One region of the Brevibacillus composti genome, then DNA from elsewhere that is predicted to be linked to it. Evidence: riboswitches for the same ligand, from Rfam matches in the RefSeq annotation. Region 1 holds a riboswitch; each other region holds the start of a gene.
The links. A riboswitch is a leader RNA that binds a small molecule or an ion and turns the genes downstream of it on or off. The one in region 1 is predicted to bind cobalamin.
Positions count from the first base shown of each region.

Region 2: another riboswitch for cobalamin. It lies ahead of cobO (cob(I)yrinic acid a,c-diamide adenosyltransferase); the one in region 1 lies ahead of JD108_RS04100 (energy-coupling factor ABC transporter permease).
Region 3: another riboswitch for cobalamin. It lies ahead of JD108_RS14410 (ABC transporter substrate-binding protein); the one in region 1 lies ahead of JD108_RS04100 (energy-coupling factor ABC transporter permease).

Region 1 is NZ_CP066308.1:788,041-795,491, forward strand. Features, by position in the region: gene JD108_RS04085 (PucR family transcriptional regulator) at 1-1,027, shown strand, start outside; gene ald (alanine dehydrogenase) at 1,156-2,280, shown strand; gene JD108_RS04095 (quinone-dependent dihydroorotate dehydrogenase) at 2,428-3,516, shown strand; cobalamin riboswitch at 3,565-3,757, shown strand; gene JD108_RS04100 (energy-coupling factor ABC transporter permease) at 3,930-4,691, shown strand; gene JD108_RS04105 (energy-coupling factor ABC transporter substrate-binding protein) at 4,695-4,979, shown strand; gene cbiQ (cobalt ECF transporter T component CbiQ) at 4,976-5,770, shown strand; gene JD108_RS04115 (energy-coupling factor ABC transporter ATP-binding protein) at 5,767-6,627, shown strand; gene JD108_RS04120 (hypothetical protein) at 6,670-6,831, opposite strand; gene JD108_RS04125 (DUF3100 domain-containing protein) at 6,828-7,283, opposite strand; gene glnA (type I glutamate--ammonia ligase) at 7,303-7,451, opposite strand, start outside.
Region 2 is NZ_CP066308.1:3,448,779-3,456,229, reverse strand. Features, by position in the region: gene JD108_RS17405 (ABC transporter ATP-binding protein) at 1-209, opposite strand, end outside; gene JD108_RS17400 (ABC transporter permease subunit) at 221-1,099, opposite strand; gene JD108_RS17395 (ABC transporter permease) at 1,115-2,119, opposite strand; gene JD108_RS17390 (ABC transporter substrate-binding protein) at 2,148-3,758, opposite strand; gene JD108_RS17385 (M15 family metallopeptidase) at 3,827-4,534, opposite strand; cobalamin riboswitch at 4,722-4,941, shown strand; gene cobO (cob(I)yrinic acid a,c-diamide adenosyltransferase) at 5,162-5,713, shown strand; gene cobD (threonine-phosphate decarboxylase CobD) at 5,713-6,816, shown strand; gene cobU (bifunctional adenosylcobinamide kinase/adenosylcobinamide-phosphate guanylyltransferase) at 6,813-7,358, shown strand; gene cobS (adenosylcobinamide-GDP ribazoletransferase) at 7,355-7,451, shown strand, end outside.
Region 3 is NZ_CP066308.1:2,825,692-2,833,142, forward strand. Features, by position in the region: gene JD108_RS14405 (FecCD family ABC transporter permease) at 1-643, opposite strand, end outside; gene JD108_RS14410 (ABC transporter substrate-binding protein) at 693-1,721, opposite strand; cobalamin riboswitch at 1,977-2,182, opposite strand; gene JD108_RS14415 (M24 family metallopeptidase) at 2,194-3,288, opposite strand; gene JD108_RS14420 (alpha/beta fold hydrolase) at 3,417-4,235, shown strand; gene JD108_RS14425 (ABC transporter permease) at 4,287-5,180, opposite strand; gene JD108_RS14430 (ABC transporter permease) at 5,193-6,203, opposite strand; gene JD108_RS14435 (ABC transporter substrate-binding protein) at 6,333-7,451, opposite strand, start outside.

The DNA.
Region 1 (7,451 bases):
GCTGTGGAAGGACGGCGTCTTCCAGGAGCTTCTGACGAAGGATGAGCCTGTCCACATCCCTGCCAAAGATGAGGTAGGGCTGGGAAAACGGGTCGCCATCGCGATTCGCAAAGGAAGCGATGTGCTCGGGTACATCTGGGCCATCGAGGTCAACCGTCCGATTACCGAGGAAGACGACGAAATTTTGCGCCAGGCAGCCCGGTCTGCCGTCTCCCGGCTCATCCAGCGGCAGGGCAAGCGGAAAGCGGAGGAGCAGCGGCGCAAAGAGTTTTTATGGGAGCTGCTGCTGGGCAACCACTCCAGCGACACCCTGATCCGCCAGAAGGCGGAGAGCCTGCAGTTGAATCTGACCGCTCCCTACCTGATCTGCGTGATCGAGGCCGCCGGGATGCGGCTGGAGCAGTACCTCTATCCCTTGCTGATGCGGGACAAGCTGCTCTGGGTCGTAGACGGGAGTCAAATCATCCTGTTGATCGGACAGCAGGGGACGAGCAGAAAAGTGGAGGAGGCCCTGATCCGCAAAGTGCAGCAATTCCTCGCCGACTCTCTCGGTAAGCTGCAGTCGCATGAGAGCCAGGGACAGGTGACGGCAGGCTACGGGCGCAGCTACAAGGCGTACGCCGATATCGTCAAAAGCTATCACGAGGCCCTGCACGCCCTGAAGATCAAGCGGCTGTTTCCGCGGGAAACCGAGGGCATTCACGGCTATCACGAGCTGGGAATCTACCGCTATCTGATCAAGCTGAAGCAGTGGGACGAAGAACAGGGGTACGAAAATGAAAGACTGGCAAAACTAAAGCGATATGACGCGGAAAACCAGACCGCGATGACCGAAACCCTGGAGACCTATCTGGATGCCGCCGGCAAGGTAAACGTCACGGCCAATCGGCTTCATATTCACATCAATACACTCAGCTACCGATTGAAGCGAATCGAGGAAATCATGCAGGTGGATCTGGAAGACATGAATCAACGCGTCTCCCTCTATCTGGAGTTGAAACTGGACAAATTAAACAGGGAACAATAGTTCTTTTGTGGATTTTCACAAATAGGAGGAACGCAAGATTAAGGGAATCCCCAAGGAAACTCGGTCTGTAAACGCTGTACAATGTAGGTAATCTCGTTATTCGGCATTTGCAAAGGAGGACTTGTTCGATGATTGTAGGGATTCCCAAAGAGATTAAGAACAACGAAAATCGCGTAGCCATTACGCCAGCAGGTGTTGCGGCTCTGGTCCAGAATGGACATACGGTCCGCATCGAAAACAGCGCAGGTTTGGGAAGCGGTTTCACCAATGAAGATTACACAGCCGTCGGCGCCGAAATCGTAGCGACCGCTGCGGAAGCGTGGAATGCTGACATGGTGATGAAAGTAAAAGAACCGCTGCCCAGTGAATACGGCTTTTTCCGTGAGGGACAAATCCTCTTCACGTACCTGCACCTGGCTCCGGAAGCGGAACTGACTCGTGCATTGGTAGAGAAAAAAGTGGTAGCTATCGCTTATGAAACCATCCAACTGGACAATGGCGCTCTGCCGCTCCTCATGCCAATGTCCGAAGTGGCAGGACGCATGTCCGTGCAAATCGGCGCGCAATTCCTGGAAAAGCCGTATGGCGGAAAGGGTGTGCTCCTCGGGGGCGTACCAGGTGTGCAGAAGGGTGAAGTCGTCGTCATCGGCGGTGGGATCGTCGGTACCAACGCGGCGAAAATGGCGCTGGGCCTCGGTGCCAATGTAACCATCATCGACGTGAACGCGGACCGTCTGCGCCAGCTCGACGACCTGTTCCAAGGCCGCGTGCAAACGCTGATGTCCAACTCCTTCAACATCGCCAATGCCGTGAAAAAAGCGGACCTGCTCATCGGTGCCGTACTGATCCCGGGTGCTCGTGCGCCTCGTCTGGTTACAGAGGATATGGTGAAAACCATGGCTCCTGGCTCCGTCATCGTCGACGTGGCCATCGACCAAGGCGGCTCCATCGAAACCTGTGACCGCGTATCGACCCATGACAATCCGACCTATGAAAGACACGGCGTCATCCACTACTCCGTAGCCAACATGCCGGGTGCGGTAGCGCGCACGTCCACGCTGGCCCTGACCAACGTGACCTTGCCATACGCAGTGCTGCTGGCCAACAAGGGATACCGCCAAGCCATCGCCGAAAACCGTCCGCTGTCCAAAGGCGTAAACGTGATCGACGGCAAAGTGACCTACAAAGCGGTAGCCGATGCGCAAAACCTGCCGTACACACCGCTCGACGAAGCGCTGATGGTGAAAAACTAAGCAGGCACCAACCGGATATACCAAGACAAGACAACAGCCCTGCTGATCGGGGCGGGCTGTTTTTGCGTGCCAAACAGATCGCATGTACACGCTCCTCAAAAATATGTTATGCTACTAGGCAGAATAAACGGAGTGAGGAGTGCAACGATGTATCCTTTAGTGCGGAAATTCCTGTTTCAGATGGACGCGGAAGAAGCGCATGAAAAAACCGTCCATCTCCTCAAGACGGCAGAGAATTCCCCTGCCGCCAAGAGCTTGCTGAAAATGATGTACCAGGTGCGCGACAAGCGGCTGGAAAACAAGCTGTGGGGAATTTCCTTTCCCAATCCGGTAGGGCTTGCCGCCGGCTTTGACAAAAATGCAGAGGTCTATCATGCCCTGGCCGCGATCGGCTTTGGTTTCGTGGAGGTAGGTACGATCACGCCCCAAGGGCAGCCGGGGAATCCCAAGCCTCGCCTGTTTCGCTTGGTAGAGCATGAGGCGATTATCAACCGGATGGGCTTTAATAACCTGGGAGCGTATCTGGCCTCCCAGAACCTGATCGATTACGCCTATGCAGATGTGCCGATCGGGATCAATATCGGCAAAAACAAGATGACGCCTAATGAAGAGGCCGCGAGCGACTACAGCAAATGTCTGGACATGCTGTACAACTACGGCCATTACTTTGTGATCAACGTCAGCTCGCCGAACACGCCCAATCTCCGCGATTTGCAGGAGACCGAGAGTTTGCGCGCCTTGATCCGCGCAGTGCGGGAGAAGACTGCAGAGCTGGAGGCGCGCGGCACGAGTGCCAAGCCGATTTTGCTCAAAGTGGCACCCGACATGGCGGACGAGCAGATGCGGGATGTGGTCCGGGCGGCGGTGGAGGAAGGACTGTCCGGAATTATCGCCACCAACACGACGCTCTCCCGCGAGCCTGTGCACAACCATCCCCGCGCCGGCGAAGCAGGCGGGCTGAGCGGCAAGCCGCTGGAAGCCAGAGCCACCGCCTGGGTGAAAGAGATCTTTCAGGAAGTGGGGGACCGCGTGCCGATCATCGGCGTCGGCGGCATCTTTACCGGCGAGGACGCGTACCGGAAGATTCGCGCGGGAGCCAGTCTGGTCCAGGTGTACTCCGGCATGGCCTACCAAGGGCCGGGCATCGCCAAGATGATCAACAAGCAGCTGCTTCGCCTGCTGGAGCAGGACGGCTTTACTCACATCAGCGAAGCGATCGGAGCAGATGCCCGGTAGTTGGGCCGGCGCAAAGCAGGCCCCTGCGGTAAACCGGTTCGTTGACAATCAAATACTGTGCAGCCAGGTGCCCTTATGAGAAGTAAGGGGTAACAGGGAATCGGGTGAAAATCCCGAGCGGTCCCGCCACTGTAACCGGGGAATGCTCTTTTCGCATGAAGCCACTCATTTCAGGATGGGGAAGGCAAAAAGAGTGTGATGATTCGGAAGCCAGGAGACCTACCTCGCTGCTACACCCATCAGCCTTCGAGGAAAGGAGAGGTGAGCCAAGACGAACACGACGGTCTCGCAAGCGTTTTTCGCAGCGTGTGCTGCACGCTGCCGCGTCGTGGGGCTGCTTTTTGCCAAGCTCATCCGCTCAGGGTGAGCTTGTTTTATTTTTGCTCTCCAAAAGGAGCAAGGGAGTGATTGCTGTGAACAACAGAAGACGCACGGCGGCCAGTGGCCTTCTGATCGCCGGGTTTGTGCTGTACTTTTTGCTGAATGAGCCGGAGACCGGCCATGCCATGCACATTATGGAGGGGTATTTGCCCGTTGGCTGGTCGCTCTTCTGGTGGGCCGTCTTTTTGCCGTTCTTTTTCCTCGGGCTGCGGTCGATCAACCGGATTGTCAAGGATCACCCCGAATTTAAACTGCTCTTGGGGGTAGCGGGAGCGTTTGCCTTTGTGCTGTCCGCGTTGAAAATCCCCTCTGTCACGGGAAGCAGCTCGCATCCGACAGGGACGGGGCTGGGCGCGATCCTGTTCGGCCCGCTGGTGATGGCTGTGCTGGGCAGCCTGGTGCTGCTATTCCAAGCGCTGCTGCTGGCCCATGGGGGATTGACCACGCTGGGAGCCAATGCGTTTTCGATGGCGGTTGTCGGCCCCGTCGTGGCATACGCCGTCTATCGGCTCGTGGCTGGCAGGAGAGGCAATCAGAAAATCGGGATTTTTCTCGCGGCGTCCTTGGCCGACCTGAGCACCTATCTGGTCACCTCGGTACAGTTGGCTTTGGCGTTTCCGGCCGAATCGGGAGGCATTCTCGCTTCTTTGGCCAAGTTTGCAGGCATATTCGGGCTGACGCAGGTGCCGCTGGCGATCAGTGAGGGACTGTTGACCGTGCTCGTGTGGAACTGGCTTCAAACCTACAACGGACAAGAACTGTCGCAACTGCGGCTGCTGAAAAAGGAGGGCTGAGGAGTGAAGCGTTGGACGAATGGACTATTGCTGCTGATGGTCGCCGCCTTGGCTGTCCTCCCCTTGCTGATGATAAACGATTCGGAATTCCCTGGAGCCGATGGCGTGGCGGAGGAAGCGATTGCGGAATTGGCCCCCGATTATCAGCCGTGGTTTCAGCCTGTGCTGGAGCCGCCCGGCGGAGAAACGGAAAGCCTCTTGTTTGCCCTCCAGGCGGCTTTGGGAGCGGGAGTCATCGGATACGCGCTCGGCCTGTATCGCGGCCGGATGAAGAAGAAGAGCGAATGATCAGGCGGATCGACGCGCTTGCCTACGAGAGCGGACTCCGCCGTCTTCCCGCCGCACATAAGCTGCTGTTTTCCCTTGCGGCCTTGACCCTCGCCCTGATCAGCCATCCGCCGGTCCAGGCGCTGCTGTTCGTCTGGATGAGCGTCTGGATCCTGGTGTATGCGCGGACCCCTTGGCGGGTATATGTAGCGGCTGTCGGGGCTTCTCTCGTCTTTTTGCTCGCGGGGATGCCCGCGCTTCTGCTGGAGGCAGCCCGGCTGGAGACGGCAGGGCCGGCAGCGGGAGTTCTGGCGAGCCGGGAGCTGGGCGGCTGGGTGGTCTACGTGACGGAAGAGGGATTTCGCAGGGGATGGGCCTTAGCCGTTCGTTCACAGGCGGCCTTTGTCTGCTTCGCTTTCCTGTTCTTCACGGTTCCGTTCGCAGAACTGCTGCAGGTGTTCCGGAGGCTGGGCGTCCCTGCCGTGCTGACGGATCTTCTGATGATTATGTACCGCTTTATTTTCGTCCTGCTGGAGACAGCTCAGCAGATGTGGATCGCACAGCGGGCGAGGGGCGGGCACGCGGGCATGACAGCTGCGCTGAAAGATGCGGCCAGGCTGGTCTTTCAGTTGTTTGCCCGGGCGATGCTGCGCTACCGGCAGATGTACATCAGCATGACAGCGAGGGGATTTGCCGATGATTTTCAGGTGATCGGGACCGTCGCATCTGCCGCCCCGTCCAAGCGGTATCAGCGGGAGGCGGCGGCGGGGCTGATTGTTCTCGCGATACTGGAATGGTGGATGAGAGGATGAGAAAAGTGACGGCAGAAGGAAACCGAGACATACTTCGATTTGCTGGCATCCGCTACACCTACCCCGGTGCCGGGCAATCGGCGCTGCAGGGCCTGACCATGCGGGTCCCGGAGGGGAAAAGATGCGTTCTTCTGGGACACAACGGCTGCGGCAAGTCGACGCTGTTCTTGCATGCAAACGGCATTCTGCGTCCGGAGGAGGGCCAAGTTTTCTGGAAGGGTAAGACGCTGCCCCGCGATCGCGCCGGGCTGCTCGCGCTCAAGCAAAAAATCGGCCTTGTCTTTCAGGACCCGGAACAGCAGTTGATTGCCGCTACGGTAGCGGAGGATCTCTCCTACGGCTTATGCAATCAAAAGCTGCCGGCGGAAGTCATACGGGATAGAGTGCGGCGGGTGATGGAGAGCTTCGGGATGCTGGACTGGGCGGAGAGGCCCATTCATCAGCTGAGCCTCGGACAGAAGCGGCGCGTAGCCTTGGCCGGAGTGATGGTGCTGGAGCCGGAGCTGCTTCTCCTGGACGAGCCGACCGCCTATCTGGACCAGGGGCAGACGAAGAGCTTCATGCAGGAGCTGGAGCGGATTCACGCGGCGGGCACCACGATATTGATGGCGACGCACGATGTCGACCTCGCTTACGCCTGGGCGGATTGGGTACTGGTCATGGAAAAGGGAAAGCTGGTGCTGGAAGGAGAGCCGGCAGAGGTATTCTCACAGCGGGACTGCCTGGAGCGTCTCCACCTGCGGATCCCGGCTGTTCTGGCGGTGTGGGAAGCGCTGCCTGCCGCCTTTCGCGAAATGAGCGCAGATGGCTGCATCCCCCGGAGCGTAGAGGAGCTAACCGCGATGTTGCGCCGCTGACAGCTTGTTGTCTCCGATGATCCTGTCCGCCATGCAGGAGGATCAAAAAAACCAAAAAACCCTCATGTAGCGCGGCTTTCGCGGCTCCATGAGGGTTTTTTGCAAAATGCCGGGAAGGGAGTCTGCCGGTGTGACGTCATAGCCGATCCAGTTTCCTACCAGGACAATCGCGCCGATGATGAAGAGTGTCAGGATTTGATTCATGCGCTTTTTTCCTCCCCGTTTGTGCTGCTAGGATATCTGCGTCCGAGAATCGGCTCCAGCCATTTGTACAGGCGCTGCGTGAGCGGCAACGAGAAGAAAATGCAGATATACGTGCCGATGATACTCATCACCAGGTTCGCAGCCCCGGAGTAGAAGGCGATATCCTTCGCCGCTTCCGGGAACAGGACGGTCAAGGAGCCGGTGGCTGCCGCCATCATGCTGCCGGAACCGACGGCTGCGCCCATGGCGAGCGAGATCGGATGGAACCACCCAGTGCTGCCGAGAATGCTGGCCAGAATCGACATGTAGATGGCGCCGAACAGCGTTCCGCAGATGTAGACGCCCAGCGCGCCGCGCGCCTCTCCGGAGTTGGGGCCGAACTTGTCCACGATAATCGCCAGATTGGGCTCGCGGTCCAGCGAATAGGTGGCCCCGATCGCCTCGCGCTTCATCCCGATCGGCCTATTTCTCTTACAGATCGTAATACAGCTCATATTCTTTCGGATTGACAGTGCGCTCTACTTGCTCGAGCTCGCCTCTCTTCAGGTCGATCCAGGCTGCGATCACTTCCGGGGTAAACACGTCGCCCGCCATCAGGAAGTCGCAGTCGCGCTCCAAGG
Region 2 (7,451 bases), 1.8 Mb from region 1:
CGATAGAGAATCTCGCCGCTTTTGATGCTTGCGTTCTTTTCCAATAGGCCCAGGATAGTTAGAGCGGTCACAGACTTGCCCGAGCCGGATTCTCCCACCACCCCGACGATCTCTCCCTGTCCGATGGAAAAAGAGACGCGGTCGAGGGCCTGAACACTCTGCTGCATGGAGGAGAACGTAACGGACAGATCGCGGATTTCCAACAGCATGGTCAACACTCCTATCGGTTCGATTTCGGATCGAGAATGTCCCGAATTCCGTCACCGATCAGATTGAACCCGCACGAAGCGAGAAACAGGGCAAGTCCCGGAAAGGTCGGGTACCACCAGTAGTCGAGCAGGTACTTCCAGCCGACGCTGATCATCGCTCCCCATTCCGGTGTGGGGGGCTGAGCGCCGAGTCCGAGGAAGCCCAGGGTAGCGACCAGGAGGATGGCATCTCCGATATCCAGCGTGACCTGGATCACCACAGGCGAGACCGCGTTCGGGATGATGTGGCGGGCGATGATCCGCCAGGGCTTGATCCCGAAGGTGACGGCCGCTTTTACGAACAGCTTTTCCCGGAGGGCGAGCGTCTCCGCCCGAGCCAGTCTCACATAGACCGGGATCTTGATAATGGCGATGGCCAGCATCGCATTTTGCAGGTTTGGACCCAGCGTTGCCGCTACAGCCATCGCGAGGACGAGCGAGGGAAAAGCCAGGATAATGTCCATCAGGCGCATGATGATCTGATCGACACGGCCGCCGAAATAACCGGAGATGGAGCCGATGATCGTGCCGATCAGACCGGCGGAGAGAACAGCAGCTACCCCCACTCCAAGCGACAGGCGGGCACCGTACAGGATCCGGGTAAAAATATCGCGCCCCACTTCATCCGTCCCGAACCAGTGGGCAGCTGACGGAGGAGAGAAGCGTTCCTTGATGCTGATTTTGCTCGGATCATAGGGTGAGATGAGCGGTGCGAAAATGGACAGAAGCACAATCATCAGCAGCAAAACAAGTCCAAATAAGGTAAGCGGGTTGCGCCGTATCCGGAACCAAAAGGGGTTTGTTTTCCGGGGCGCTGCGGCCGCATCCGCCTTTGCCGAGAGACTGGACATGATGATCTTCCCCTCCTATTCCTTGATTTGCGGGTCGAGCACATAATACGTCAGGTCGACCAGCAGATTGATGACGACGTACCCAAGCGAGATGACGAAGGTAAAGCCCATGATCGCCGGAAAGTCGAGAAAGGCGATGGAATCAACCACGTATTTCCCCATCCCGGGCCAGCTGAAAATCGTCTCCGTCACGACAGCTCCGCCCAGCAGAGAGCCAAAGGAAAGTCCGACGACGGTGATGGTCGGGATCAATGCGTTGCGCAGGGCGTAGCGGATCAGCAGGACAGGCCCGTGTATGCCGTTCGCCAGGGCGGTTCGGATGTAATCCTGCCCCAGCACCTCCAGCATGCTGGAGCGCACTTGGCGCGTCACGATCGCGAGCTGGGCAAAAGCCAGGGTAAAAGCGGGCAGAATGAGATGCCACAGGCTGTTTTTGAGGGCAGCCCAGTTTCCGGTGAGCAGGCTGTCCAATACGTAAAGACCGGTGATTTTGGCCGGTGCGGGGACGGCCAGATCGATTCGCCCGCTGGAAGGCAGGGCGCCGAGAAATTTATAAAAGATCAAAATGCCGACAAGTCCGCTCCAAAAAACCGGCGTGGAGATGCCCGCGATGGAAAAGAAACGGCTCGCATGATCCCAGCCGGTATTTTTCTTGACGGCGGAGAGCACGCCGAGCGGGATGCCGATCAGGATGGCGATGATAAAGGCTGTGATGGCCAGCTCCAGGGTGGCCGGGAAAAAGGTGATCAGGTCGTCGATGACCGGCTGCTGGGTGCGAATCGAGTTGCCAAAGTCTCCTGCAAAAAGCCCTTTCATGTAAGTAAGGTATTGGACCCAGACCGGTTGGTCCAGGCCCAATTGCCGACGAACTTCTTGCAGTGTTTCCTCACTCGCGCGCTGTCCCACCATCATCCGTGCCGGATCGCCGGGAATGACATGGGAGAGAAAGAAGGTGATCATCGTGACTCCCAGGAGCACCAGCACCAGCATGGCGAGACGTTTCAGGATGATCTGTTTCATGAGGAAAGCACTCCTTCATTTACGGCGTTTATTTGGACATATCCGCCAGGTTGTAAATCCCTTCCAGCATCGGATTGTAGACAAAGCCCTTCACGTTCTTGCTGATCGGCAGGAGGAAGTCTTTTTGATAGAGATAGAGGTAAGGAGCCTCCTCGATGACGATCTTCTGTGCTTCCTGGTAGAGCTTTTCCCGCTCGGCCTTGTCGTTGATCGATGCGGCCTTGCGCACCAGCTCGTCCACCTGGTCGTTCTTGTAGAAGGCGCGGTTGCCGGCAAGACCGAAGTTGACAGAGTCAAACCAGTAGTTCATGAACATGTACGGGTCGCCAAAGTCAGGGCTCCAGACGCCGAGTGCCAGGTCGAATTCGCCGGCGTCGATCATTTCGCGCGAGGTGGCATAGGCGATCTTCTTCAGATTCAGCTTGACGCCGATATCGGCCAAAAAGGCTTGCAGGGTGAGGGCTTCGGTCTCCCACCACGGTTTGTTGTCGGAGTACAACAAGTCGAGCGTCAGATCGGTGACGCCCGCTTCCGCCAGCAGCGCCTTTGCTTTTTCCACGTCCCGCGTATATTGGTGCGCGGATTCGTCATGGCCCCAGAGACCTTTTGGAATCGGGCCGCGCATCTGGGTGGCAAAGCCTTCCTGGACGGATTCGGTCAGCGCGTCGTAATCGATTGCGTAGCTGAGCGCTTGGCGAACCTTGGGATTTTTCAGCGCCTCATTTCCTTTGGAGGAGTTCACGTAGACGTAATCGACAAACAAGCTGGGTTTTTGCAGGACTTCGATATTGGGCAGGTTTTGAAGCGCTTTCAATTGTTCGTTAGGAATGCCTTCCGCGATGTCGATCTCGCCTTGTTCCAGCTGCAGGCGCTGAGCCGTTGCATCGGGAACGATTTTAAAGTAGACGGTCTGGAAGGCGGGCTTGACGGAAGAATGCGGGTTCACCGTCAGTTTCAGGTACTCGCCTTTCTTCCATTCGGACAACTGGTAGGGACCGCTGCCCATCGTGTTGCTGGCGAGGTAGTTTTGGCCCAGGTCGCCGTTTTGCTCTTTTTCCTTCACCTTCGGATTGACGATGCCGCCGTAGTTGGCTGCGAGCGTCGAGAGGAAAGGAGGGAAGTTTTGCGAGAGAACGAAGGAAACCACAGTGGGCGACTCCACCTTCACTTCCTTGATCACGCTGTAGACGTCAGCCGGCCCTTTTTTGATCGCCAATGTCCGGTCGAAGGTGAATTTGACCGCCTCGGCAGTCACGGGTGTTCCATCGGAAAAGGTGTGGCCTTCTTCCAGCGTAAAGGTCCAGATGAGACCGTCGTCGCTCACTTTCCATTCTTTCGCCAGACCCGGTTTTACCTCCGTGGACTCTCCGTCGTACTCAACGAGCCGCTCATAGGTCGGATAGGTAATTTTCCAGGCCGCATTGTCAAAGGTGACGGCAGGATCGAGTGTCCCCTGGTCAGCGTTGATCGCCACATACAGAGTGTCCGCCGCTGTCTTGGGTGCGGACGTCTCCGTTTTCGCTGCAGAGTCTCCAGGGCTAGGCGGTTGCGACTGGTTTGCAGGTGTGCTACAGGCTGTCACAAGCATGGAAAACGTCAGTGCCAGACTCGTCAAGACGAATGACCATCTGCGATTCAATGAAATCTACCCCCATAATTTGTGATAAACTAAAGATAATTTTAATATATTGCAAATATTCGTGGTATTCAACCACTTTTGTCAGATAACTGCAAAATTCCGCCATAGATGGCTTGCTCCTGCTTGCGGGCTGCCCAGGTCAATGTGCCGTATTCGAAGTGCCACCATTCCTTCGGATAGTTGACGAATCCCGCTTCTGACATGAGGTGATAGAGGAGTCGTCTGTTTGCGCGGACGATCCGTTCTTCGTCTTGCTCGGGCGGATTATCTTCGTAGTAACGGGTAGCCGCCTTTTCGCTGAAGTCGTCAAAAGCTGTTCCCATATCGAGCCATCCCTCGGGTCCCTCGATGGTCAGATCGACTGCGCCGCCGGACAGATGAGGGGAAGGCTTTTGGATGTCTTTGCTCGGAACCGCCACAAATTTGCCCAGCAAACGCTGCAGCGACTCCCCCTCTTCCCACCCCTGGTCGAGGAGCCTTTTTCTGAAGCCTTCGTAGAGGGAAGTCTGCACCTGATAGGAGCGCCATCCGTCCAGGACGACAAATCGGTGTCCGGGAGGAAGCGCTTCTGCTGCCCGGACGAGTCTGGCTGCTGCACTCTCTCTCAGATAGGCTTCGGCTGTCGCGCCCTCGTAGCCTTGTCGGTGATAGATGGGGTAGACAGTAATTTTGTCAGACAAGGCGGAGAGGGGAATCATGCCTTCGCCGCATTCTATCAGGGTTGGTTGAGCGGGCAGCGGCATACCCTCCGGGGGAATCGGGATATCCTGTTTCAAGTAAAATCACCTCCTGGCAGTGGGTTTTTCCAATATCCTAACAAAGAAAAAATATTTAGTAAACTGCATTTATTTTTCATTTGTTGAACTTGGCTTGAATGGCCGCTTGGTCCAGCTTGTTCTTTCTATCTGTCCCCACATTTGTTATGATGAGAGCAAGAGCCTCATTTTGGCTGGTTTGCCCAATTGCATATTGCGCGAAACAGGTCTTCGCTTCCGCGCCCGTGTCTGTGGTGCGAGAGGTGAAGTTAAAAGGGAAGTTTGGTGAAAATCCAACGCGGTCCCGCCACTGTAAGAGAGGAGTTTTCCTTCAAGGCATTGCCATCCACTGCCCCCACCGGGTGCGGGAAGGAGAAGGAAAGCGGCGATTCTCGAGCCAGGAGACCTGCCTGTTCTTGCCTTCAGCACTGCATTCCTTCGGGTCAAAGGAAGAGGTGGATCGTTGCCTGCGAACTGTCCGCGCTTTGTCTCCCTTTGCAATCCGGGAGGCAAGGCGCTTTTTTTATGCGCGGACCACGGGCGATGCCAGCGGAACAGGCGGGCAGCAGGATGGCAGCATAGGCTTCGCCCGCCCGGCGAACCTGCGTGACCTGCGGGAGAAGCCTGAAACACAGAGGAGGAGCGACGATGAGCAAAGATTCGGACAAGAAACGGGGCATGCTGCTCGTATATACCGGAGACGGCAAAGGGAAAACCACGGCGGCATTGGGCCTCGCCGTGCGTGCTTGCGGCAGGGGCAAACGCGTCCTGATGATCCAATTCATCAAGTCGCCGGAGCGCACCTACGGGGAAAAGATCATTTTCGACCGATTGGGCATCGAGATGGTGCAGATGGGGGCGGGATTTACCTGGACGAAGACGCCGGAGGAGCATCGCCGGGCCTTGCAGACGGCGTGGAGCTTCGCCCGGGAAAAGGTGCTGGGCGGCGAATACGACGTGGTGATTCTCGATGAGCTGAACAATGCGCTGGCGATCGACCGCTTCCCCATCGATGATGTGCTGCCGCTGGCCGACGTGCTGGAGACGGTGCGAAATCGGCCGCGCCACATGCATCTCGTCATTACCGGGCGCAGCGCCAAGCCCGAGATCATCGAAATGGCGGATCTGGTGACCGAGATGAAGCCGGTCAAACACTACTACGACGAAGGCATCCCCGCAGTGCTGGGGGTCGAATACTGATGAAGCTGCTGGAGATATACGGCCACGGAGGAGATCTGCGCACGGCTGCCGAGCGGTTTGGGCTGGATACGGATGCCATTCTCGATTACAGCGCCAATATCAATCCGCTCGGCCCGCCGCAGCGGGTCATGGAGGCCTTGGGCCAGGCGCTTTCGGCGGTGATCCGCTACCCGGACCCCGCGCACCGCTCCTTCCGGCAGGCCTTGGCGGAACGGCTGCGGTTGCCGGAAGATTTCCTCTTGCCGGCAAACGGCGCTGCAGAGGCGATGGCGCTCGCGATCCTCGCCCTGCAGCCAAAGAAGGTCGGCATCGCCGCGCCTTGCTTTTCCGAATATGGGCAACTGTCCGAGCAATTCGGCGCGGAGGTCGTCGCCTGCGTCGGCGATCCGGAGCGGGACTTCAAGCCCGGCATGGAAGAGCTGTTTTCGCTCTTGGAGAAAACGGAGCTGGTCTTTATCGGCTCCCCCAATAATCCGACGGGGACCTTGTACGAGCCGGGCGAGCTGTTGCAGCTAGCCGCACATGCCAATGAAACGGGCACCTATCTGGTGGTCGATGAAGCATTTCTGGATTTTGTGGCGGAAGAAAAACAGTATACCCTGGCGGATCGGCTGGAAGAGTTTCCCCGCGTCCTGTTGATGCGCTCGATGACGAAGATGTTTGCCATTCCGGGCTTGCGACTGGGATATGCGATCGCCCATCCTGAGCTGATCCGCAGGCTGAGAGAGAAGCAGGTCAGCTGGAGCGTCAACGGCCTCGCCCTCCTGGCTGGTGAACTGTGCCTGCGGGAGGCCGCATATGAGGAGGAGACCCGCAGGCTGGTCAAAACCGAGCGGGATTTTCTGATGTCGGGTGTAGAGGAGCTGGGCTGGCGGACATGGCCGGGAGAGGCCAATTTTTTGCTGGTGCGTTCGGCAGGGAATCTGGATGCCGCCACGCTGCAGGAGGAGATGGGCAGACGGGGGATCTTGATCCGAAGCTGCGCCATGTACGCAGGCCTGACTGCCCATGATTTTCGCATCGCGGTCCGTTCGCGATCTGAAAATCTGCGGTTGCTGCAGGCTTTTCGCGAAGTCGCCGGACAAAGGGGGACGCGCGCATGAGTCTGATTCTGGTAACCGGTGGCGTCCGCTCGGGAAAGAGCCGGTTTGCCGAGGAGCTGGCAGGCGGGTATGGCCGGGATGTTCTCTACGTGGCGACGGGCCAGGTCTGGGATGAGGAGATGCGCAAACGGATCGAGCTGCACCGTCAGCGCAGGCCTGCAGGCTGGGGCTTGCGCGAGATCGGGGGAAAGCTGTCCGATTCTCTTTCGGACGCGGACGCGGATGCGTATCCTGTCGTGCTGATCGATTGCCTGTCCACCTGGATCAGCGGTCGGCTGATGGACGTGCCGGAGCCCTCCTGGCGGGACGAGACGATTACCGGCGAGATATTGGCGGAAGCTGAGCGCTGGCTGGATAAGGCGGCGGCCACCGACCGCATCGTCATCGCCGTGACGAGTGAAGTGGGATTGGGCGGCGTCGCCTTGTCGAAGCTGGGACGCTGGTTTGCGGACGTGCTCGGCGATGTCAATCAGCGCACGGCTCGGCGTGCCGATGCGGTCTATGCCGTAATGGCCGGCATCCCCTGGAGGTTAAAAGGATGAATGCATTTTTTCATGCGCTGTCGTTTTTTACCCGGATACCCGTACCGTGGCTGAAGCCTTCCGAGAAGGCGTGGCGGCAGAGCGTCGCCTGGT
Region 3 (7,451 bases), 2.0 Mb from region 1:
CGTGTTCATTCGGAGCGGCAAAAATAATCAGACTGGTCACGGCCGAGAGCACTGCAGAGACAGCGATGCCGGACATCAGCAGGCGAATCGTCGAATGCTGCCCGCCCAGCCGGGAGAGGGCAAAGACCAGCATCATGGAAATGAGCGATCCCGCAAAAGAGGCGGCGCTCAAGGAATACTGCCCGTACAGGCTGAATGCACCAAAAAGGATTGACAGCGTGGCCCCCACGGATGCCCCGGATGAGACTCCGAGCAAATAAGGGTCCGCAAGCGAATTTTTCACCAGCGCCTGCAGGGTGACCCCCACCGCAGACAAGCCCGCCCCTACGACTGCGGCCAGCAGCACCCGCGGAAAGCGAATCTGCCAGATGATCGTTTCCTCGGCTTTTGCCCAGTCGGGCTGAACCCACTCTCCCGCCACCGGCAGGTGAGACCAGGCGATTTTCCAGACCGTCCCCGGCTGCACCGCCACCGAGCCGAGCATAACCGCGATCGTCATGCTCGCTACCAGGCTGAGTGCGAGAAGCAGCAATACGGCAGAAAACCATGCGGCCGATTGCCTCGCCTCTCCTCCCGCGGCGAGACGACTCTCCCGATCGGGCCGTTCCGGTATTCGCGGGTATTTGAGCGCAGTTCGTTCCATCTTTTCACCCCTTTGCAATAATCAGCAAGCCTTGAACGGAAGACTCCCACTATTGTCCCTGCGCGAATTTTTCCGGATAAAACCCCTCTGCCAGCGTCTGCAGCGCATGAGGCGCACGGATTCCCTCCGCAGCCGCGGATAGCGGCAGTACGATTAGCCGGTTGTTTTGGATCGCGGGCAGGTCAGCCAGTTCCTTTTTGGCGAGGAGGTACTTCTTTTTTTGTTCGACGGTTCTGTCACCGTAGTCCACGACGACAATCACTTCGGGTTGGCGCGACACCACTTCCTCCCAGCTGACGCTCGTCCATCCTTTGGGAATATCGTCAAAGATGTTCTTGCCGCCCGCCATCGCAATCATCCGGCTCATAAAATTGCTGCCGGCCGTCAGCGGCTGGTCTTCCCCGCTGTCGTAGACAAAGACCCGGAGCGGCTGCTTCACCTCTCCGATTCTCCTGACTGTCTCATCCATCTCCGCTTTCATCTGCCCGATCAGACGGTCGGCCCTGTCCTCGATGCGAAAAATCCGGCCGATGTTGCGGATATCCGCCGCCACATCCTCCAGATCAGGGGCGCTCATGTTGGAAGATTGGTGGAGATAGGCCTGTATGCCGACGCTCGACAGCTCTTGCACGGTACCGACCCCTTTCTCCGTAAAAGCGCTCTTCCAACCCGCGTAGACAAAATCAGGCTCAGCGGCGAGCAGCACTTCCTTGGAGGGGTATTGGTCGGACAGCACCGGGATCTTTTCGTACGCTTGCTGAAACTGGGGCAAGATCCGGTCATCCAGGTAGGCCATCCCCGCCATCCGGTCCTCCAGACCCAGGGCGAGCAGAATCTCGGTCACATGCTGGTTCAGCGTCACCGCTCTTTCCGGCACTTGGGTAAAGGTCAGCGTATGTTCGCCATTTTGCACGTGCACAGGGGACAGGTTTTCCGCTGTTTGCGGCGGCTTTGCCGACGAATCAGCGGTTGGGGCCGCTGTAGAGGCCGGCTTTCCCCCTGCGCATCCGGTGAGGAGCAGAATCGCGGAAAGCCCTATCGCCAAAAAGTTGCGCCCCTGGTTGCCCCATTGTTTGATCCACCAGTCTTTCCCGGGGTGCTTTCCCCGGTTCTTTCCTGGGTTCCTCCCATCATTCATCCAGCTGATTTGCATCCGTACTTCCTCCTCGCTTATCTCCGCAAACATAGACGACGCGGTCCGATAAAAAAAGCATCTCCCGCATACGCGGAAGATGCCAACATGAACATGTGCGCACAGAAGCAAGGGTTCGGACAGACGAATCCCGTCCGGTTTCATGCTCTCTGGTACACGTATCCCATCCGCGTGGGTTATTTCGTGCAAAGGTTCATGGCAGGTCTCCTGGCTTGGGTTCATCGCGCCTTGCTCCTTCCCGTCTCGCTAGCGGCGAGACAGTGGTTCTGCGCAAGGACGCTCCCCTTCACAGTGGCGGGACCGCGTCGGAATTTCACCGAACTTCCCTATTAAGCTTCCGGACGAAAACAAGTCGGCCGGATAACACCATGAACTGATTATTCGGTTTTGGGAAATCTTACTGGCCGATGACTCTCAATGCTTTGGGGTATTGGGACAGCACTTCGCAGCCGTCCTCGGTGACGAGCACATCATCCTCGATCCGCACCCCGCCTACTCCCGGCAGGTAGATGCCCGGCTCGATGGTGAAGACCATCCCCGGCCGCAGCACTTCCTGGTTTTGCCCGTGTATGGAAGGGTATTCGTGGACGTCCATGCCCAGACCGTGTCCCAGGCGGTGAATGAAGTATTCGCCGTACCCTTTGTCCGCGATGACGCGGCGGGCTGTCTGGTCGAGATGGGCAAAGGTAACGCCCGGCCGCACCTGGGCAATCGCCGCTTCATTGGCAGCCAGAACTGTTTCGTAGATCTCTTTCAGCTGCTCGCTGATGTCCCCGACGGCAAATGTCCGCGTAATATCGGAGACATAACCGTCATTTTGCACGCCGATGTCAAACAGCAAAAGGTCGCCCGGACGAACCTGACGGCTGCCCGGAGTGCCGTGGGGCAGCGCAGACTTTTCTCCCGCCAGCACCATCGTGCTGAAAGCAGGGCCTTCTGCCCCGAGCCGCTTCATCTGGTATTCCATCTCGGCTACCACTTCCGCTTCGGTAACGCCGGGCACAATTCCCCCGACGACGGCCTCCAGCGCTTCCTCCACCAGCTTGACGGCCCGCTTCAGCCGCGCCACCTCATCTGCCGATTTGATCAGCCGCATTTCTCTGAGCGGCTCCTCCACATCGACGTAGCTGTCAGCCGCGACGACGGCTCCCATCGCTTCAAAGCGTTCGACGGTCATGTGCCCCTTTTCCAGTCCGAGCGTTTTCAGCCCGGCAGGCAGGGCTTGTTTCAAGACGTCATAAGGATTATCCGTGTCCGAATGAGTCCATATATTTTTGATAGAAGACGCTTCCATCGCGGCTTCACGGTCAAGCGCCGGCACGATCAGTGCCGCCTCACCCGCCGCCGGGATGACCAGTCCGAGAAATCGCTCATGCGGATTCGTCAGAAACCCTGTCAAATAATACACATGCTTGGGCTGTGTGATCAAAGCCGCGTCGATACCTGTTTTTTTCATGTACGAAAGAATGCGCTGGATACGTTCCTGATACAAAGTGTATCACCTTGCTTTCTCTGGATTCCTATTGCGAGAATACCATGTCCCCGGCCAAAAAAGAAGGGAAGGTTGAAAAAGCTTTCCAGTAAAGAGGGAAGCCTACTAAGGAAAAGAGGTGATCAAACTTGGACATTCAATTGCTTGCGCTGCCCCGCTCCAACGTCACGCTGTCATACCAGGCTTTTGGCTCCGGCATGCCGCTTGTCTGCATCCATGCCCCCGGCATCGGCCTGATGAATTTTCTCCACCTGGGAGCGCTGGCCGACACTTTTCGCCTCATCCTCCCCGATTTGCCCGGCCATGGAGAGAGCACGCCGCTCCCTCTGCCCTATACATTTTCCGATCTGGCAGATGTTCTGGACGAGTTCGTACGCACGCTGGGGCATCAAAAGGCGATCGTCCTCGGGTACTCCCTCGGTGCGTCGATCGCGATGGAATGGTGTCTGCGGCATCCGGAAACCATCGCCGGTCTGGTTCTCGTCAGCGGCTTCTCCGAGGTCAGGGACCTGTACATGCACACCCGTTTTCTGATGGCGAAGGCGGCCGTATCGCTTCGGGCGGGTGCCCTGCTGGCCCGCTCTACCGCCGCTTCCCACCTGGATGATCCGGCGGAACAGAAGCGCTGGATCGCTTACGCACGGAAGACAGATCCCGCTACCCTGCGCTGTATGTTTGATGCCGGGCACCGTTACGCTTGCACCGACAAACTGGCTTCCATCCACCAGCCCACACTCCTCTTGTTCGGCGAAAAGGACAGGCAGATGCATGATTACGCCAAGCTGATGAAAGAGCGGCTGCCCAACTCCCGCCTGATTTTGGTCCCCCGCGTCAAACACCAAATCGTCACCCGTACCCCCGAAGCCGTGGATCGATACTGCCGCGAATTCTTTTCCGAAACGGCCGTCGGGCAAACGGAGTCGACGCGTCCGCCTGAACAGAAGTAAGCAAAGAAGGCTGCCAAGGTTCGGCAGCCTTTTTCATCCTTCTTTGCGCTCCTAGTTTTTCATGCGCGGGTCGAGTGCGTCTCGCAGTCCATCTCCGATCAGATTGAAACCGAGAACCGTGAGCATGATGGAGAGACCCGGAAAAATGACGGTCCACGGCGCTTTTTGGATGTATTGCCGGGAATCGGAGAGCATTTTCCCCCATTCCGGCTCCGGCGCTTGTGCACCCAACCCCAAAAAGCCGAGCGCGGCCGCTTCAATAATCGCCGTGGCAATGCCCAGCGTGCCCGTGACGATAATGGGCGCCAAGCTGTTGGGCAGGATGTGGTGAAACAAGATCCGCGCGTCCTTCATGCCGATCGCCCTGGCAGCCATGACAAACTCTTCTTCCTTCAGGCTGAGCACCCGCGAGCGTACCAGGCGGCCAAAGGTGGGAATATTGATTATGGCGATGGCCAATAAGGCGTTTTGCAGCGATGGCCCCAGGATCGCCACGATCGCGATGGCGAGCAAAATGCTGGGAAACGCCAGCATCACATCGAAAATGCGGGAGATCAGCATATCGATCCAGCGTCCGTAGTAGCCCGCCAGCAAGCCGAGGATGGTTCCGGCGATGATCGACCCCATCACTGCAAACGTCCCTACCCAGAGGGAGATGCGCGCTCCGTACACCACGCGGCTCAAGATGTCGCGCCCATTGTAGTCGGTCCCAAACAGATGCTCCTTTGAAGGCGGCTTGTTCTTCATGACCAGATCCCCCTGATCGTAGGGATACGGTGCGATCAGCGGGGCAAATAAGGCCACCGCGACGAAAAACGTGATAATCGCGAGGCCGGCCATGGCCAGCTTGTTCTTCCTCAAGATCTTCCATGCATCCCGCCAAGGAGAGGAGGCGGCCATGTCCACTTGTTCGATCGGTGCGGTCTGCACATGTGTTTCTGCCATACTCTCGCCCTCCTAGCGGTACTTGATGCGCGGGTCGATGGCTGCGTACAAGAGATCGACCAGCAGATTAATCAGGACAAAAATCGTAGCGATCACCAGAATACCCGATTGAATGACCGGGTAATCGCGGTTGCCGATCGCGGTATAGATATAGCGGCCCACGCCCGGCCAGCCGAAAATGGTCTCTGTCAGTACGGCACCTCCGAGCAAAAGGCCGATCTGCAAGCCAATGACGGTCAGTACCGGGATCAGCGCATTTTTCAGGGCATGCTTGTACACGACCCAAAATTGACCCAGGCCCTTTGCCCGCGCTGTGCGGATGTAGTCAGAGCGCATCACCTCAAGCATGCTGGAGCGGGTGATCCGCGCGATAATCGCCATCGGGATCGTCCCCAGCGCGACACCCGGCAAGATCAAATGCCTGATTACGTCCCAGCACTGATCCCAGCGTCCTGCCAATATCGTATCCAATATATAGAAGTGCGTAATCGCCGTCACGGGATCACGCGAATTGTCTCGCCCAACAGATGGCAGCCATTTGAGCTCCTGGGCAAACACCCATTGCTCCATCAGCCCCAGCCAAAAGACCGGCATGGACACACCGATCAAGGCGATCAGCATCGCCATGTAATCAAACCAGGAGTTTTGTTTCCAGGCGGATAAAATTCCCGCATTTACCCCGATGATTACAGCAAACAGCATGCTCACCAAGGTCAATTCCGCCGTAGCGGCCAGATAGGGCATCATTTCCTTGGTAATATCCGCTCCGGTGAGAAGCGATTTCCCCAGATCGCCAGATAAAATCTGTTTCAAATAATCGAAGTATTGCATATACCACGGGTTGTTCAGACCCAGGACTTCTCGCAGTTCTTCCACAGCTTTGGGACTTGCTTTTTCCCCCAGTATGGTGAGGGCCGGATCGCCCGGGATGGCTCGAATAATGGAAAATACAACGATGGACATGCCCAGTAGAACGGGGATGAGCATCAGGAATCTTCGAATGCTGTAGGCTAGCAATGCCATCTCCTCGCTTTCCTAAAATACAAGAAGCAAGGGCAAGAAGAGGTGTACGCCCCTCTTGCCCTTGCCTGGTTTTGCTTACCTTTTTAGCCGGGGCGCTCCCTGCTTTTCGCCGGAACGCGCAACGGCCCTCTATTCGATATCGACGTTCTCCAGACTTTCCGATCCAGTCGGATGCGGCTTGTAATTCAGCACACCCTTTTTCGCGGCGAGAGCCGGTGTCGAGTGAGCGAGCGGCACCATCGGCACCTCTTTGAAGATAATTTCCTGCACCTGCAGATAGAGCTTCTCGCGCTCTTCTTTGGTGGTCGCGGACTGGGCTTTCATCAGCAGCTGGTGCGCTTCTTCGTTAGCCCAGCGCGGACGGTTGTTCCCGCCGATGTTGTTTTTGTCCAAGAGAGTGGCCAGGAAGTTGTCAGGGTCGCCATTGTCGCCGGTCCAACCCAGCATGAACATTTCCTGCTCCCCGTTTTTGGTTTTCTCCAGGTAGGTCGCCCATTCCATCGTGACAATCTCAGCCTCAACACCGATCTTTTTCAAATCCTGCTGGATCGCTTCGGCAATCTTTACACCATCCGGCATGTAAGGGCGAGGTACAGGCATCGCCCAGAACTGGATTTTGAACCCGTTTGGATAACCGGCTTCGGTCAAGAGCTGCTTGGCTTTGTCCAGATTGAACTCGCGGTCCTTGATGTCGTTGTTGTGGCCCCAGATGGACGGCGGCATCGGGTTGACCGCCGGTTGTCCCAGTCCGGCGAAGAAAGCCTCGATGATCGCCGGCTTGTTGATTGCGTGTGCCAAAGCCTCACGAACCTTTGGATTGTCCAGCGGCTTTTTCTCCACGTTAAAGCCGACATAGCCGAGGTTCATGGACGGACGCAGGATCAGTTGCAAATCCGCATTGCTCTCGACGGTGTTCACGTCATCCGGATTGAGACCGTCCATGACATCGATCTCCCCGGAAATGAGCGCAGTCAGACGCGCGGAATTTTCCGGGATCACCTTGAATACCAGTTTGTCAATTTTCGGCAGACCGCTTACCCAGTAATTGGGGTTTTTCTCCAGCGTGATTGTGTCGTTCCGCTTCCACTCTTTGAAAATGTATGGCCCGGTGCCGACCGGCTCTTCATTGAACTTCTCCGGCCCTTTTTCCTTCAAAGCGGTGGGAGAAGCGATGGCGAAGCAGGACATGCCGATGTTTTGAATGAACGGAGCCAGCGGGCGATTCAGGGTAAACTTCACCGTGCTGGC